DNA from 3 places in the Paenibacillus gansuensis genome. Region 3 is predicted to be linked to each of the others. Evidence: riboswitches for the same ligand, from Rfam matches in the RefSeq annotation. Region 3 holds a riboswitch; each other region holds the start of a gene.

Region 1 (5,130 bases), on a different contig from region 3:
CAGCCCTTCACCCTGGAAGAAATAATTTTCCGGAGCCGCTCTCCTGCATGGTCGGGATCCGTGAAGATAATAACTCCTCTTCTCTCCTGCGCCAAGGCGATCCTGCGGATAATTTCATTATTGATAGCGGACCCGCCGGTTTCAATCGTGTCGGCTTCCACAGCCCGCTTAATGGCTGTTGTATCGTCTTTGCCTTCGACAACGATAATTTCTCTGATCATAGAACACCTTTCACTCACTTCATATTAGCTACCCCTTATTATACATGAAAAAAAGAAGAGGACGAAAACGTCCCCTTCCTTTGAAAGAATTTGATTAAGAACAATGCAACTTTATCTTCAGTATGTCCGTTATATTTAGTAAGATGCAGGCTTCTTAGGGCCAATGACATAGACAGTGTAACCGGATTTGCGACCGAAGTTGTTCGCTGTGGATTCGCTGTCGAAATAGACATCGATTTTGTTCCCTTTTACAGCACCGCCTTTATCTTCTGCACGGCGGTAGCCGATACCTTCGATATACACCCAGTAACCGATCGGAATAACCCTAGGGTCAACGGCAATGGTACGTCCTTCCGTAACACGCGTGCCGGATGCCGTAATGCCGTACTGCGGATGGCTCTTGCTCTTTCCTGTGGAAGACACGCCTGCCGCATAGGCAGTCAGCGTAACGTTCTTAATCACTTTTTTAGGTTTGAAGGTCAAGCCTTTGCGGGTAATAGATGTTGAGGAAGATTTCGCAGCTACCGTCACTACTGGAGCAGGTTTCTTCGTACCCACCGCAATTACCTTCGGAACAGCATTCAACGTAACCTTCTTACTCGCCAACACTGTAGCTACCAGTTTCCCGTCCTCGTACGTATGTACGAATTGCTTGAACAGAACTCCGTCTTTGCCTTCTTTCACGACGGCGGTCTTGCCTTTCAGCAGACTTGCATCGGCTGTTTTCACCGTTGTATACGGAACGGCTACTTTCTGTTGAGACGTCTTCTTGCTTACACGCACGATCTTCACAGTCATGTACTGCTTGACTGGACGATCCAGCGGAGGCCAGATCCGGTCTTTAGCACTTAAAGTAATATGTTGCTCCGCCAAAATACTGCTTACCGTTTTGCTTGTTGTATACAAAGTTCTAGTCTTACCATCAGCCACCAGTTTGTAAGGAATTGCGGTCTGAATCACCACTTTGTCTCCGCTCTTGATCGGAGCGCTCAGAGGCATTGAAACATGATCGAATGTCCCTAACTTGATGGACTGTTCATCCAGTAGGCGTTGCAGGACGGATTGTTTGGTCTTAACGACACTTTCCTGTCCATTCACTACTACCGATACGCTCTTGGTAGACGTACCGTTTAACAACACCAAACACATGAAAGCAGCAATCGAGAGAGTTGCAATCAAAATAATCAAACGCAAGTTCTCATGCTTCCATCGCATTGCGAAAGACATGCTGGATGATCGTTTAACATGGGTTTCGTTATTACTGTTTCCCACTTATTTCGGTCCTCCTTCATAGCCCCGCCGCCATTGTTACGCATGTAAATTGACGCGACTAGTTAGTTTATTTTTACTTCCTTCAGCAACATCAGCTCTTCAAACGTTGGCGAATCAACACCTCCATTATCGAAACGGATAAGCCCTACCCTGATTTTGGCCAAAATAAAAGAAGCCTTCGGCAAGAGGTCGTCTTCCTTTGGCTTCTAAAAACGCGCATGTAAAGGGAATGGTAGGCACCAGGACGTTACCTCTCTCTGTACGCTTACGAGGTTAGCTGACGGATTCGGACAAGAGAGTTGCCCTAACAGATACTCACGCATACATATGCTGCAAGCTTCCGTATTCACCCCAAAGAACGATGCGGCCGGTGGTATTTGCTTCGGTTCCGGACACATGTGGTTCCCCCGCTCTCCGTTACCGGAGACTCAGCGAGACAAGAAATGTAAAAACTTTATTTAATTAAGTTACCTGTATGATACTCTGTATCAAACACAATTGTAAAGCATTCGCAAACTTCAATTTTAGCCGTTTTTAAGCCTTATAAAGGTAAATTCCGCCTTTCTTTGAAACATATGCACTTTTCTTATGCGCAATAGTCCTTTTTTCTCTGTATCTCTTTACATTTCATGATATGCCAAATAATTTGCACCCATTTTGCATGGTAATCCGGGCCAATTCCTCATAAGAAATCCCCTTAATTTGTGCAGCGGCCTCTGCGACTAAAGTCACATATCCGGTCTCATTTCTCTTCCCTCTATGGGGGTGCGGCGTTAAATATGGAGCGTCGGTTTCCACCAATAAACGGTCAAGGGGAACCTGTGCCAACACCTCTTTCGGCTGCTTCGCATTCTTGAAGGTAACTGGACCGCCGAAGGAAATATAGAAGTTCATATCAAGGCATTGCTTGGCAATTTCCCAGCTGCCAGAATAGCAGTGCATGACCCCTCCGACTTCTTCCGCTCTCTCTTCCCGTAGAATCGTGACCACATCGTGGTGGGCATCCCTGTTATGGATCACAATGGGCTTGTTCAATTTACGGGCAAGCCGGATCTGCTCACGGAACACACGCTGTTGAACATCCTTCGGCGAGGTGTCCCAGTAATAGTCCAATCCGATTTCTCCAATGGCTACCACTTTGGGGTGACTGCAGAGCTCTTCAATCCACTCCAGATCTCCCTCCCTCATCGTCACTGCATCCTGAGGATGCCAGCCGACGGCCGCATAAACCTCTTCATACTGTTCGGCAAGCTTCATTGTGGTGGGAATTGTTTCACGGTTAAATCCAATATTCAAAATTTTGGACACGCCGGCATCAAGCGCTCTTTGCATAGCTTGTTCACGGTCTTCCTCAAACTGTACAGCGTCCATATGAGTATGTGTATCAAACAACAATGCAGGTGACCCCCTTAATCTGCCAGATGTAATCGAAGGTGTATAAATAGTGAAAAGGCGTCTATCCTCTTCGGGCAAAAAAGCTTCGTACTTCCTGATCCATCTGCGGCAGAACCTTCTGAAGCAAGTCAGGTGGATAGTAAAGCTGATTCTGCCCTTTGTGGATACCGCTGATCGATCGGACAATTTCCGACTTATGAGAGATTTCGACGCATTTCTCCTGTTCGGTTAGCAGCAAAATCGGCATTTTCTCCCCTGATTCGCCCGGACGATATACATCATAGGGAAGATCAGATGGAAAATCAAGTTCCATATGGTAGGCGGGATTCAAGCCTGATCGCTCTAAATTTTCCCGGACCAGATCCAGAATTTCGACATCTTCTGCTTCCAGCGGAACGTACTTATATAGTTTCCGGTTCAGAAACCGTCCGCATAAATCCGACAGAATCCGATCCCGCTCCAAAGTCCATTGGGCAAAGGCCGTCTGGATGAATGCCTCATCCAATAGAAGATATTCTTCTATAGTAAGCTTCTGCTCAAAAAGGCTTGGCAGAGGATCCGGCATGAACCGGAAAACGTGTCCTTCAGCATATAACTGTTTGGCTCTGCGAAAGATTTGGCGGAGGATGATCTCAGAACTGCGGGTAACCGGGTGAAAGTAAACTTGCCAGTACATCTGATAGCGGGACATGAGGTAATCTTCCACCGCATGCATTCCGCTTTCCTTGACTACGATTTTGCCTTTATGAGGACGGAGCACACGCAGAATGCGGTCCAAATCAAAAGTTCCGTAGTTCACACCGGTGAAATAGGCGTCTCTCAGCAAATAATCCATACGGTCGGCATCCAGCTGGCTGGAGACCAGGCTGACGACTATGGGCTTGGCATAGGTTTTGCAGATGACATCGGCCACTTTCTCGGGAAAATCGGATGAGACCCCCGCCAAAACAGAGTGCACCTCCGAATCTCCACGGATCATCCGGCAAGTCCAATCCTCATGATGCATTTCAAACGCCTGCTCGATCGAATGAGAGAACGGGCCGTGCCCGATGTCATGCAGCAGGGCTGCACATAAACACAACAGCTTCTCTTCTTTAGGCCAATCGGGATAATGGCTTCGTTCGAATTGCGATATAATTTTGCGTGTGACTTCATAGACACCGAGGGAATGAGAGAACCTGCTGTGCTCAGCACCGTGAAACGTCAGGTAGGATGTGCCCAGCTGGCGGATGCGGCGCAAGCGCTGAAATTCTTTGGTATTAATCAGATCCCAGATGGTTTGGTCCTGAACATAAATGTATTTATGCACGGGATCCTTGAATACTTTTTCCTCCATCAGCCGTTCATTTCTCATAAGTAAGCTCCACTCCATTCTATATTAAGTCTATGATTACAAATTCGACAAAACATCCAGGTTATCGGCGGAATTTGTCGAAAAATAATCACCATTTTTTCCAGTAAAATTTGCGCGTTTATATTTTCGTTGTACTCTTTTTTCCTTTGAATATACTGAGTTTATAAGCATTTCTAAGAGGCAGGAACGATTTGGTATGTTGACTCATTTGGGAATGGTTGGTATCATAAAAAGCATGAATATGTCGAATAATGACGATTATTGAGAGGGGACTTATCCATTATGATGAAATCTACCGGTATTGTAAGAAAAGTAGACGAACTAGGCCGCGTGGTAATTCCAATTGAATTGCGCCGTACACTGGGCATCGGCGAGAAAGACGCTCTGGAGATCTATGTAGACGGAGAGCGCATTATGCTTAAGAAATACGAACCTGCTTGCATCTTCTGCGGCAACGCTGAGAACGTTACATACTTTAAAGGCAAAATTGTTTGCAATGAATGTGTATCTGAAATGCCAACCCCTGTGACAAAATAATAAAGATAGTATATAATAGTAATAGAACTGATATTGTTAATTCTAACCTTTTATATATCTCCTTGATATCCCCCTTAGGCTGCCGCTTAAGAGGGATCTTTTTTTGCCTTTTTTCCTTCTATAGTAACTGGTTGTATAACTCCCTTTTCGGAATTTTTCGGTCCATGGCTGCGAGCTTGATGGAATCCTTGCGGGAATGCTGCTGCCGCTCGTAGTAGTAGACATGTTCTTCAGGTGCCAGTTCCGTCCACCATTCGCCTTCCTCCTGCAGAGCCCCGCTCCCTTCACTGCCTTCCACTACCAGGCAGTACTCTCCCTGAGCCGGGTGCTCCTCCAGGTAAGCCAGGCATT
Region 2 (5,130 bases), on a different contig from region 3:
GAGCGCCTCCACGCCGGATCCAGCCGCTGTATTTAGAGTTAGGTCTCCCCACCTGACTCTAATTTTATTTCCTTGGGTGCCGATTTAGTACTTCAACTGGAAACAATATCTAGTTCATCTTAGCATGCAAAGTGTCGTCATTTCAATTCATAAAAACACATTTTCTATGGAGTCCAAAAAGAAAGAAAGCTCCCGGGCGGGAGCTTTCGGTAGGTCACAGCTATATGGTCAACTCGTTCCCGGCCGCTTGTGTAAAGCGTGCCCTCCGAGCATGTAATCGAACCCCTGCATTCTTGCACTGATCATGGCATCAACATTCTTATGCTCATTCCGATCCTTAAGGTGCCGGACAAGATGGGTTATTCCTGCCTCTTCTGGTTGTTGCAGCTCTAGTTGGATTGCTTTTATCACTTTGTGCTTCTAAAACAATGAAAGCCCTGCCTCTCTTCCATCCTTGCGACTCCGTGGCCGCGCCAGTGTGAATTAGCCTGCATTTCTCGTGCCGTTGCATAAAAGCAACCGAAAAACACCAATACAAATTCGTGAGATCTGTTATAAAAGGATTGAAATGAAAGGGGTTGTGTTACATTGAGGTTTATATAACGCCGTAGTTGGGTTATATAAGTATAGAGGTAAAAATGACCTACAGCTAATAACTATACATTATTCCGGACAAAATAGCAAGAAAAAGACGTGAACCGATGGGACAGTCCACGTCTAATAGGATGAAAGAATGTTATAATACCCGTTTTGCTCCGAGATATTTCGGTGCCCAGTAGCTGCTTCCCATGCTGGCGATATCGACTCCGTCATTGGTAGCGGAGATAAATTTGTTATCACCGATGTAGATACCTACATGGGAAACTTTGGACCCGCTGCCGAAGAAGACAAGATCTGCAGGCTGCAGCTGATTCGTATGCGTGCCGGAGTTATGAAACATTTGCGACGAGGTTCTCGGTAAAGAGATACCGTGCTTCTCGAATATGTAATTGATAAATCCGGAACAGTCGAAACCGGCTGTTGTCGTTCCGCCCCAACGGTAAGGTACACCGAGATAACTTCGAGCGGACTTTAAGACAAGATCCTCTTTCCCGAAGGAAAACCGTGCCGCTTTCACCTGGAGCGCAGGCGCATGATTTTGGCCGTCTTCCTCTACCAGTGCAAGATTCGAGTTACCGTGCCATTCAACGTTTATTCCCAGTTCTTCCGACACGAACCGCAAAGGTACGAATGTTCTTCCTTTCGCGGATACCGCTGCTTCCGAATCGGTCAGTGAAATAACTTTGGTGCCGTCGGTCAGCTTTACTTTCCCGTTGCTTTCCCATTTTACGTCAAAACCAAGTTCTTCGGATACGGACCGGAGTGGGATTTGGACCCTTTCTTCATAAAGATACGGTTTCTCATCGCTCTGGAATTTCACCAGGCTGTCGTTGACCTGAACATGCACCGCTGCATGAGTCAGTACCGGTGCCAAAAGAACGGAACCTGCCGCTGCGCATGATAAAACAAGACTTCTGTAAAAAAGTTTCAAAACGGTTTCCTCCTGTAGCCTCCGAGGTTAGTTGTCGGGTTCGGGAAAGAGGTTCTCCCTGTGCTCGCAATCTAGGCAAGCCTTCACCCCATGTGAATCGTCCCCCGTACCGGTCCTTATGCTGAAACCGGATTCGGCAATTTGATTTTTGTACATGATAGCATATCGTTGTAAAGGGTTACAATAAGGTTACAATCTCATTTTGTGACCAATTATTGAACACCGTTCGACAAATATTGGTAAGTTTAATAAAACTTTGGCTGGATCTGTTTCTGTACCTGTTTGGACCCTTTGGCCATGGTGTCTCCGCAAAGAGGACAAACCTTGGCGTCAACGTGCGCATCCTCGTACGTTATAATCTTCGACCACGCGCTGCAATTTGGGTCCGTACAGACCCATGCCAGCACCGTCTCCGTGGTCGTCACCCCGCCGGCCGCTCCGGCGGGGCTTTGCATGCGTCCCGGCTTCGGCACGGGACGCACTTCCCGCGCAGCCGTCCCAGCGGCTGCGGTGCCCGCTTGGCGGGCGGCCCCACCGAAGGCGTCGCGGAGGAACCGCGACACTTCGGTTTTCTTGCCGCGGTAATACGCCGGCGAAGAGATGTACAGCTGATGCTTGGCTCTCGTGATCGCCACGTAAGCCAAGCGCCGCTCTTCCTCCACGGCGGCATCGGTCGACGCCGTGTTCTTCCCGGCCGTTGCGGCGGCCGGCCCTGCCGGGACCTTGTCCTTGAGCTTCTCGGCTTCGAGCGCCGTGCTATGGGGCAGAATGCCCTCCGAGGCGCCGATCAGAAAGACGACCGGAAACTCCAGCCCTTTGGAACGGTGGATCGTCATCAGCGCTACGGCATCCGCATCGCTGTGCTGCTGCAGCGTCTCGATCTCCTTATGCTTTTCGATCATACCGTCGATAAAAGCGATGAACTCTGCTGCGCTCTCAAACCGTTTGGCCGAAGCTTCCAGCTCATCGAGCGTTTCCTTAATGGTTTCCTTATGCGATGTCGCCGCCTGGCGGTCCGTAGCTTCCAGAAACTTGTCATAAAAGTCGAGACGAAGCTTCTTTACCGCCTGGACCGGCTTTACGGCGGCCAAACTCTTGATCAGCTTGATCCGCTCTCTTACTTTATCCTTTTGGAAGCTGCGAAGCTCCGGGAAAGCTTCCAGATGGATCAGGGGATATTTCTTCTTTTGCTTTTTTTCCTGTTCCCAAATGTAATCCATGGCTTTATCCTTCGCAATAAACAGCCCGTTCACAGCGGATTCCATCGCGTCGAAATGACGCGGCTGCACGGCAAGGCGCAAATGGTCCACCACCGGCTTAACGATCCAGTGCTCGTAAAACATCTGGTCCCCCATCGAATAAGGGATAAACGGAATGTTATTAAGGGCAAGCTGCTCGAACATCGCACGACTGCAGCTGGCAGTACGGTGCAGAATCGCTATATCCCGGTAAGCATACGTCCCCGCGGCAACATCCGCCTGGATCTGCCCGATAATGGTTTCCGCTTCTTCATCTGTTGTTGCAGGCGTAAAAAAGTGCGGAGTAGACTCGCTCCTGTGCACAGCCTGCAGCGTTTTCACTTTTCTGTTCGTGTTCCGCCTGATCACTTCATTGCCCAGACCCACAATGCCCGAAGTTGAGCGGTAATTGATATCCAGCGTTACCGTTCGCGCTCCCGGGAACGTCCGTTCGAATTCCAGTATGAACTCGCTCCGCGCGCCGTTAAACGTGTAGATTGTCTGATCGTCGTCCCCTACCACGAACAAGTTCCGGTGCGGATGTACAATCATTTTGATCAATTCGTATTGCAAAAAGTTCGTATCCTGAAACTCATCGACCATGACATACTGAAAACGCCTTTGCAGGCTTTCCAGCAGGCTCCGATTCTCCCTGAGCAAGTCATAGGCAAGCAGCAAAATGTCGTCGTAATCGATTTTCTCATACTGCCGCTTCCATGCCTCGTATTTAGCAAAAACAGCATTCATTTCCCGCTGCTCCGGAGTCCTGTCCGGCAGCTCGTCCACGCGCAGGCCGTTCATTTTGTGCGCTGACAATTGTGCCAACAGCTCTTCCGGCTGATAGGAATCGTGGAGATTCATCTCGCGGAGGATCTTTTTGATGACAATTTGTTTATACCGGTCCGCCCCGATAATCTCTTGTTTGTATCCCTGATGACGGATGATTTTGAGAAAAAATGCATGAAACGTCCCGGCCTGCACCCTTCTTGCTATTGCGCGGGAAATACCCGGAAGGCGGGCAATCCGTTCCTGCATTTCCATCGATGCCTTCTTTGTAAACGTAACTAGCAAAATATGTTCCGGTGCGACTCTATGTAAAGTCAGCAAATAGCCTGTCCTGCAGACGAGTACCGAAGTTTTGCCAGATCCGGCGCCGGCCAGCGTTAATAAAGGTCCTTTCCCATGGCGTACCGCTTCGATTTGCGGACGGTTGAGGAAAATTCCTTGTTCCTCGAGGGACCGGAAGTAGTAGGCGTCTGTTTCCGCCTCCTTCACCAGCTCCCTGCTGGTGGCACTCTCCGCAATTCTGGCAAAAGGAACCTGCTTTACAGTCGAGCCCAGCGGCGTTTTATAATAAACGGGTTGTGTCATGTCCGTATGTACCACCTTTTAAACAACGTGCATTCCATTGTACTCCTAACGGCTCCCTTCCGGCAACGGGCTGGAAAAACATACTCTCCTTACTGGATGGAAATGTATACTTCCCGGGGCTCTGCCGCATGCTAACAGAACGATAGGAGGAGGATGCGCGCATGACCGGAAAGCATGATGTGAACCGTCTGGATATTGAATTTAACGAACATTTGAAAATCAAAATCGTATCCGAGCTGGATACGACGAAACAGGACCTTCAACTGAGGGCGCTGGAAGCGATATTGTCCGATATCGGCATGGACTTTGCAGATGCCCGAAATGCGAACGGCAGCGACTGGGAGCGTTCCTACATAGAGAAGCTGCTTAGAGAGATTGGGACTTTCTTAAAAAATACGACAGAGCTCGTCGACATTCCTGTCCGCGGGCCGTTTCATGCTCTTATGTATGCGGCGAACCGGTTTCAGGATACCTCCGGGGACATGATGGAAAATGCTGGCGGACGTCCAGAAGCCACCGCTGGCACCGGCTCCGAAGGAGAGACGCTGATTCAGCAGTTCAAGCGCTATTATTTCGATTACCGCGGTGCGGCGGAAACCGATTCCGCCTTCGCCGATGCGTTTCAGGCTTTAACTTACCGTGTTATCGGCCGCCTAGAGGAAGCTGTTCATAATGAAAATCTCCATGCTTCCCGCGAATTGCTGCGGGAATATGGAGAAATCAGAAGCTCGACTTACGGCAGCAACGATTCCGTGAAGGAACGGTTCGAGGCGGAGTTTCAGGAGCGGACCTGATTATTGCGTTTAGGCCTGATGCCGTTTCGGCGGGCAGGCCTTGTTCCATGAGGAAGGGTTCCGGAAGCGGTTCTGTTTCACACAAAAGGCTTGGCTGCCAATGGCAGTCAGGCTTTTTATATGTGGTAATCATTTTCACTATTTATATTTTCTTTAAATGAAGTCCTATAAATATCTTTCTCCAGCACTATTCCCT
Region 3 (5,130 bases):
TTCTTTGCCTATCTTGACCGGTTATATTCGCCGCTTCGCAGGCTGGTGAACTCTTCAACCGAACTGACCCAGGCCTCGGCTTCGCTTGACCGTGTCATGGAGCTGCTTCATGAACCATATGACATATCGGATTCGCCGGGCGCCCGGCCGCTGCAAAGGGTGCAGGGGGGGATCAGTTTCAACAATGTTCACTTTAAATACAATCCGGACGGAGAATGGGTGCTAAAGGGGATTGATTTGGATATAGAGCCGGGACAGACGGTTGCTTTTGTAGGCATGAGCGGGGGAGGCAAATCCTCATTGATCAGCCTGCTTCCCCGCTTTTACGATATTCAGGAAGGAGCGATCCGGATAGACGGGACAGATATCCGCAGCGTGACCATCCACAGCTTAAGGAGCCAAATCGGCATGGTTCTTCAGGATAATCTGTTGTTCAGCGGCTCTGTTCGCGAAAACATTCTGTTCGGGCGCCCGGACGCAACGGAAGAGGAAATCATCCAGGCGGCTCAGGCGGCGAATGCGCACGAATTTATCACCGGGCTTCCAAATGGATACGAGACGGAAATCGGGGAAAAAGGCGTGAAACTGTCCGGCGGCCAAAAACAAAGGGTTGCTATTGCCAGAGTATTTTTAAAAGACCCGCGTATCCTTGTGCTGGATGAGGCGACTTCCGCCTTGGATCTGGAATCGGAACACCTTATTCAGGCTTCTCTGGAGTCGTTGGCACGTGACCGTACTACGCTGATTGTCGCGCATAGACTGTCCACGATCACCCATGCGGACCAAATCGTACTGATTGAGCACGGTGAAATCAAGGAAAAAGGGAAGCACGAAGAGCTGATGAGATTGGACGGAGCTTACGCGAGACTGTTTAATGTCCAAAATTTAAACGCACCGGAACCAACTTTATAATCTCAATAGAAGAGCTGCCGGCTAGTAAGCCGGCAGCTCTTTTGTCGATTCAATAAGGAGTAGGGAAAGGTCCGAGGAAGATCAGCCTTAAAGAGACACGGTCAAACGGAATGAGCGGAACGAACAGGGAACTGCCCGTGATCAGCCTGCCGTTTACTCTCAGCTCATAACCTACCTGATAGCCGATGCGAATGCCGGAAACGGCCCGAATCTGTCCGCCAATACCGAATTGGACCTGGCCGGTTTCAAGCAGTGCTTGATACAGTGTGATGCCTGGAAAAAACCGGACACTGTACGTTCTAGGGAAGATTGGGATCGATCGATCTCCCGAAATGGTTACCTGAATGGAAGAGACCGGTCCGGGGCCGGGATACGGCGGGAATGGTCCAGGGAACGGTCCAGGGAACGGTCCTGGTCCAGGGTAAGGCGGGCGGGGCCGGGGTCGGGGCCGGGGCGTCGGGAATGTTCCGGTCCCGGTTCCAGATTCAGGTCCGGGTCCCGGGCTGGGAAACAAGGACCGGGAGCTGGCATCGCCAGTGGAGAACGGCTGGCCGGACGATTCATTGTGCCAATCGTATTGCGTCATGTGGCATAAACTCCTTTGCCGGTAAAATGTCATGGAATACGATATGCTAAATGGCGCCTATGGGTGTTTGTACCGTAGCTGAAATGCCCAGTTGCCTCGAAAAATATCCAATTGCCAACATTTTCACAATGAATCCCAGTTTCCCCCGTGGTAAGCTGTTACATGTCCAACACAACATAAAGGCCGAAGCTCATAAGTGAGCGCGGGGAACCCACAGTTTTGGGGTGAAGCCGCATTTGCGGCGGGGCAGACTCTTCCGTCCCTAACCCGTCAGCTAACCTCGCAGGCCGAATTCGAAGGGAGAAGATTTTATGAAACTATTGGACTTGAAAAAAATGGCGCTTACAGGCGTAATCGCTTTAACGCCGGTGCTAGGAGCCGGAGCTGCGTTTGCCGAAACAGGTACGCCTGCTGTGCAAACGTATCAAGTGAAGGTGAACAGTAACTTGTATACGGTTGCGGTTAACCCGCAAATGTTGCATCCGGATCTGGTCTGGCCCGGATTTATCGTCAAACTGCCGCAATTGCAGCAGCCTGTCGTGCAGCAGCCTGTAAAGCCGCAGCCGATCCCGCAAAAACCTGCAGTGCCGCAGCCGGCCCCGCAAAAACCGGTTCCGCAAAAGCCTCCGGTACAGAAGCCTGTTGAGCAGCCGGCAGTACAACAGCCAACAGCGCCAAAACCGGTACCGCAGCAGCCTGTAGCCTCTGCTGACAGCAGCTATGTCAAAGAAGTAGTGAGCCTTGTGAATCAGGAGCGCGCCAAAGCCGGTCTAAAGCCCGTTGCTTTCGACACTGCCTTATCCAAAATGGCACATGACAAAGCAGTAGATATGTACAATAAAAATTACTTTGACCATAATTCACCTACGTACGGTTCGCCGTTCGATATGATGAATTCCTATGGAATCAAATACTCTACTGCCGGTGAGAACATCGCTAAAGGCCAGCAGTCGCCGCAACAAGTCATGAACGACTGGATGAACAGCCCGGGCCACCGTGCCAACATCCTCAACGGCAGCTTCACCAAAATCGGTGTAGGTTATTACCAAGGCGAGTGGGTACAGGAATTTATCGGGTAAGCCATCATTATTTTATAACATAAGTACACATCAAGGGACTTCTGCACATTCGCAGAAGTCCTTTTTGTGGATTCCAAGCCTCCAAGATTTAAAATTGTAAAAACGGGGTAATTACTTGAAGCTACGGCAACTATTCAACCTAGGGAAGGAAGTGTTTGGAATGCTGAATTCTATACAGCTGCATCCAACCGGCGAGATGGTTTTGGAATCGGGCACCTACATTAGCGAAAACGGCGTCAAATACGACTTGGCCCGGGGCGATAAATTCCCGGCATGCCCGGCGGACGGAAGCAATACGACATGGCGGCCTCAGGATCATCTTCATCAAACTGGGGATTTGGTCACAGAAACCGGCGTTTATGTTTGTAATGCAGGCGAACGCGCTGAGTTTGAGAAGGGAAACTATTTTCCGGTATGTCCCGTAACCGGAGAAGGTACCCAATGGAAACACGTATAGTAAGCCAATGGAATCCATGCAAAGAGTGCCGAAAGGCGCTCTTTTTGTTGCCCTGCCCAGACCCGGGCTAAGCGGGCTACTTTGCATCGGCTCCCTTTTGCATGTAGAATAGGTAAGTTGGTTCATAATAGATAAATAAAGGGAAAGGGGAGCATCAGAGTGACGTTAGGGGCCAGAGTTTTTAAAACGGGAGTCGCGGTTACTCTCGCCCTGTATGCCAGCATGCTGCTGAATTTGTCCCCGCCCATCATCGCCGCGGTTGCTGCTTTATTCGCCATGCAGCCTTCGATCTACCGTTCCTGGAGGTACCTGCTGGAACAGCTGCAAACCAATACGCTTGGCGCGGCGCTTGCCCTCGTGGCCGGATATTTTTTTCAGAATGATCCGATTGCAGTAGGGGTTACTTGTATCATCGTCATTGTGCTATGCCGGCAGTTGAAAATGGAGGAGTCTATCGGTCTTACTCTCGTTACGGTTATCGCTGTTATGGAGGCGCCGGGGGTCATGAAAGCAGCGGATCACATCCTGTTTGCTTTGAACCGTTTTCAGCTTACGATCATCGGTATTATTTCGTCCTTCCTAATCAACATCCTGTTCATTCCGCCGAAGCCGCAAGGCCAGTTCTTTTCGCATGTACAGCAGGTGTTCGGCAATTTGTCCCTGCTGCTCCGCACACTGATTTCCAACGAGATCAAGGAGAATGTGTTTCAAGAGGAGAAAGAAAAGCTGGAGCGCTCGATCCAATCGCTTATCAACAAATATAAGCTGTTTGAAGAGGAAGAGAAGAAACTCAAGCATAAGAAATTCAGTGATGTTCGGCTGCTGGTCGTATATAAGCAAATGCTGAATACCCTTCATAAAGGCTATGAAATTCTGGAAACGGCGGAACAGCACTATTTTCAGGCGGCAAGAGCAGAAGATACCGATGCGGATTTCGATCAAATACTGGAGAAAATCAACAAGTATCACGAGCATGTACTGTTGAAGTTTGACCGCATCATTAAGCCGGATCATTCCGATCAGTACTGTATGGACAAGGAAAATGAGGAGTTTCTGAGCAGCATTATGGACGCTTACGCGGACCGGAAAGACGGCCGGCTTCGTTTAGCGATTGTAGCGGCAGCCATTTACGACTACGGTTTCCAAGTGAGCAGGCTTGATAAGTTGGTGGACCGGCACATCCGGGAATAAGTCCCGCCGGGTCAGGAAATTTCAACCGTTTCTTTCTGAATTCATGGTATAATAGGACCAGAAATTTTATATACGGGGTGGTCACCTTGACAGTATCCATTATTGCGGACAGTGCGGCGGATTTACCGAAATCGTTGATCGAGCAGTACGGAATTGAAGTTTTGCCGTTAAGTGTATCCGATGCGGCGGGACAGTATTCGGACGGAGGAACGCTGCAGCCGAAAACGCTGTTTGAACGGATGAGGGAAGGTCACGTTTACAAGACGGCCCAAGTATCGATCGACCAGTTCCGCAAGGCGTTTACCAAACTGGCGGTGGAAGGAAGATCCGGCGTCTATGTAGCTTTCTCCTCCGGAATTTCGGGGACCTATCAAACTTCGCTGCTCGTGAGAGACATGGTTCAGGAGGAGTATCCTGATCTGGATTTGCGGATTGTGGACACCAAATGCGCCTCTGTAGGCTGCGGACTGGTGGTTGTAAAGGCGGCAGAAGCGGCCCTTGCAGGCAAGAATGCAGACGAGGTGGCGGAAACCGCCGAGTATGCAGCACAGCATATGGAGCATATTTTTACAGTAGATAATCTGGAGTATTTGTACCGGGGCGGACGCGTAAGCAAGACATCGGCTTTTATCGGGGGCTTGCTGAATATTAAGCCGGTACTTCACATGGAAGACGGGAAACTGGTGCCGCTGGAGAAAATCCGCGGAAAGTCCAAGGTGCTCGGACGGATGGTAGAACTGATGGAAAAGCGGGGGGCTGCCGATCTGAAAGATCAGACGATCGGGATCTCTCACGGAGACGATCCGGAGGCGGCTGAAACGCTCGAGCGCATGATCCGGGAGAAGTTCGGATGCGACAAATTCGTTACGAATATGATCGGCGGTGCCATCGGCGCTCACGCAGGA

Evidence for each region. A riboswitch is a leader RNA that binds a small molecule or an ion and turns the genes downstream of it on or off. The one in region 3 is predicted to bind cyclic di-AMP.
Region 1: another riboswitch for cyclic di-AMP. It lies ahead of ACFSUF_RS03890 (ubiquitin-like domain-containing protein); the one in region 3 lies ahead of ACFSUF_RS05000 (CAP domain-containing protein).
Region 2: another riboswitch for cyclic di-AMP. It lies ahead of ACFSUF_RS01105 (C40 family peptidase); the one in region 3 lies ahead of ACFSUF_RS05000 (CAP domain-containing protein).

Annotation. Positions count from the first base shown of each region.
Region 1 covers NZ_JBHUME010000003.1:46,617-51,746, forward strand. Annotated here, with positions in the region: gene rnmV (ribonuclease M5) at 1-221, opposite strand, end outside; gene ACFSUF_RS03890 (ubiquitin-like domain-containing protein) at 357-1,493, opposite strand; cyclic di-AMP (ydaO/yuaA leader) riboswitch at 1,740-1,937, opposite strand; gene ACFSUF_RS03895 (TatD family hydrolase) at 2,121-2,888, opposite strand; gene ACFSUF_RS03900 (HD domain-containing protein) at 2,950-4,242, opposite strand; gene ACFSUF_RS03905 (AbrB/MazE/SpoVT family DNA-binding domain-containing protein) at 4,525-4,779, shown strand; gene rsmI (16S rRNA (cytidine(1402)-2'-O)-methyltransferase) at 4,898-5,130, opposite strand, start outside.
Region 2 covers NZ_JBHUME010000002.1:193,003-198,132, forward strand. Annotated here, with positions in the region: gene ACFSUF_RS01105 (C40 family peptidase) at 737-1,531, opposite strand; cyclic di-AMP (ydaO/yuaA leader) riboswitch at 1,533-1,680, opposite strand; gene ACFSUF_RS01110 (UvrD-helicase domain-containing protein) at 1,777-4,140, opposite strand; gene ACFSUF_RS01115 (hypothetical protein) at 4,302-4,934, shown strand.
Region 3 covers NZ_JBHUME010000005.1:228,572-233,701, forward strand. Annotated here, with positions in the region: gene ACFSUF_RS04990 (ABC transporter ATP-binding protein) at 1-912, shown strand, start outside; gene ACFSUF_RS04995 (hypothetical protein) at 962-1,498, opposite strand; cyclic di-AMP (ydaO/yuaA leader) riboswitch at 1,670-1,803, shown strand; gene ACFSUF_RS05000 (CAP domain-containing protein) at 1,810-2,577, shown strand; gene ACFSUF_RS05005 (hypothetical protein) at 2,738-3,034, shown strand; gene ACFSUF_RS05010 (FUSC family protein) at 3,194-4,225, shown strand; gene ACFSUF_RS05015 (DegV family protein) at 4,312-5,130, shown strand, end outside.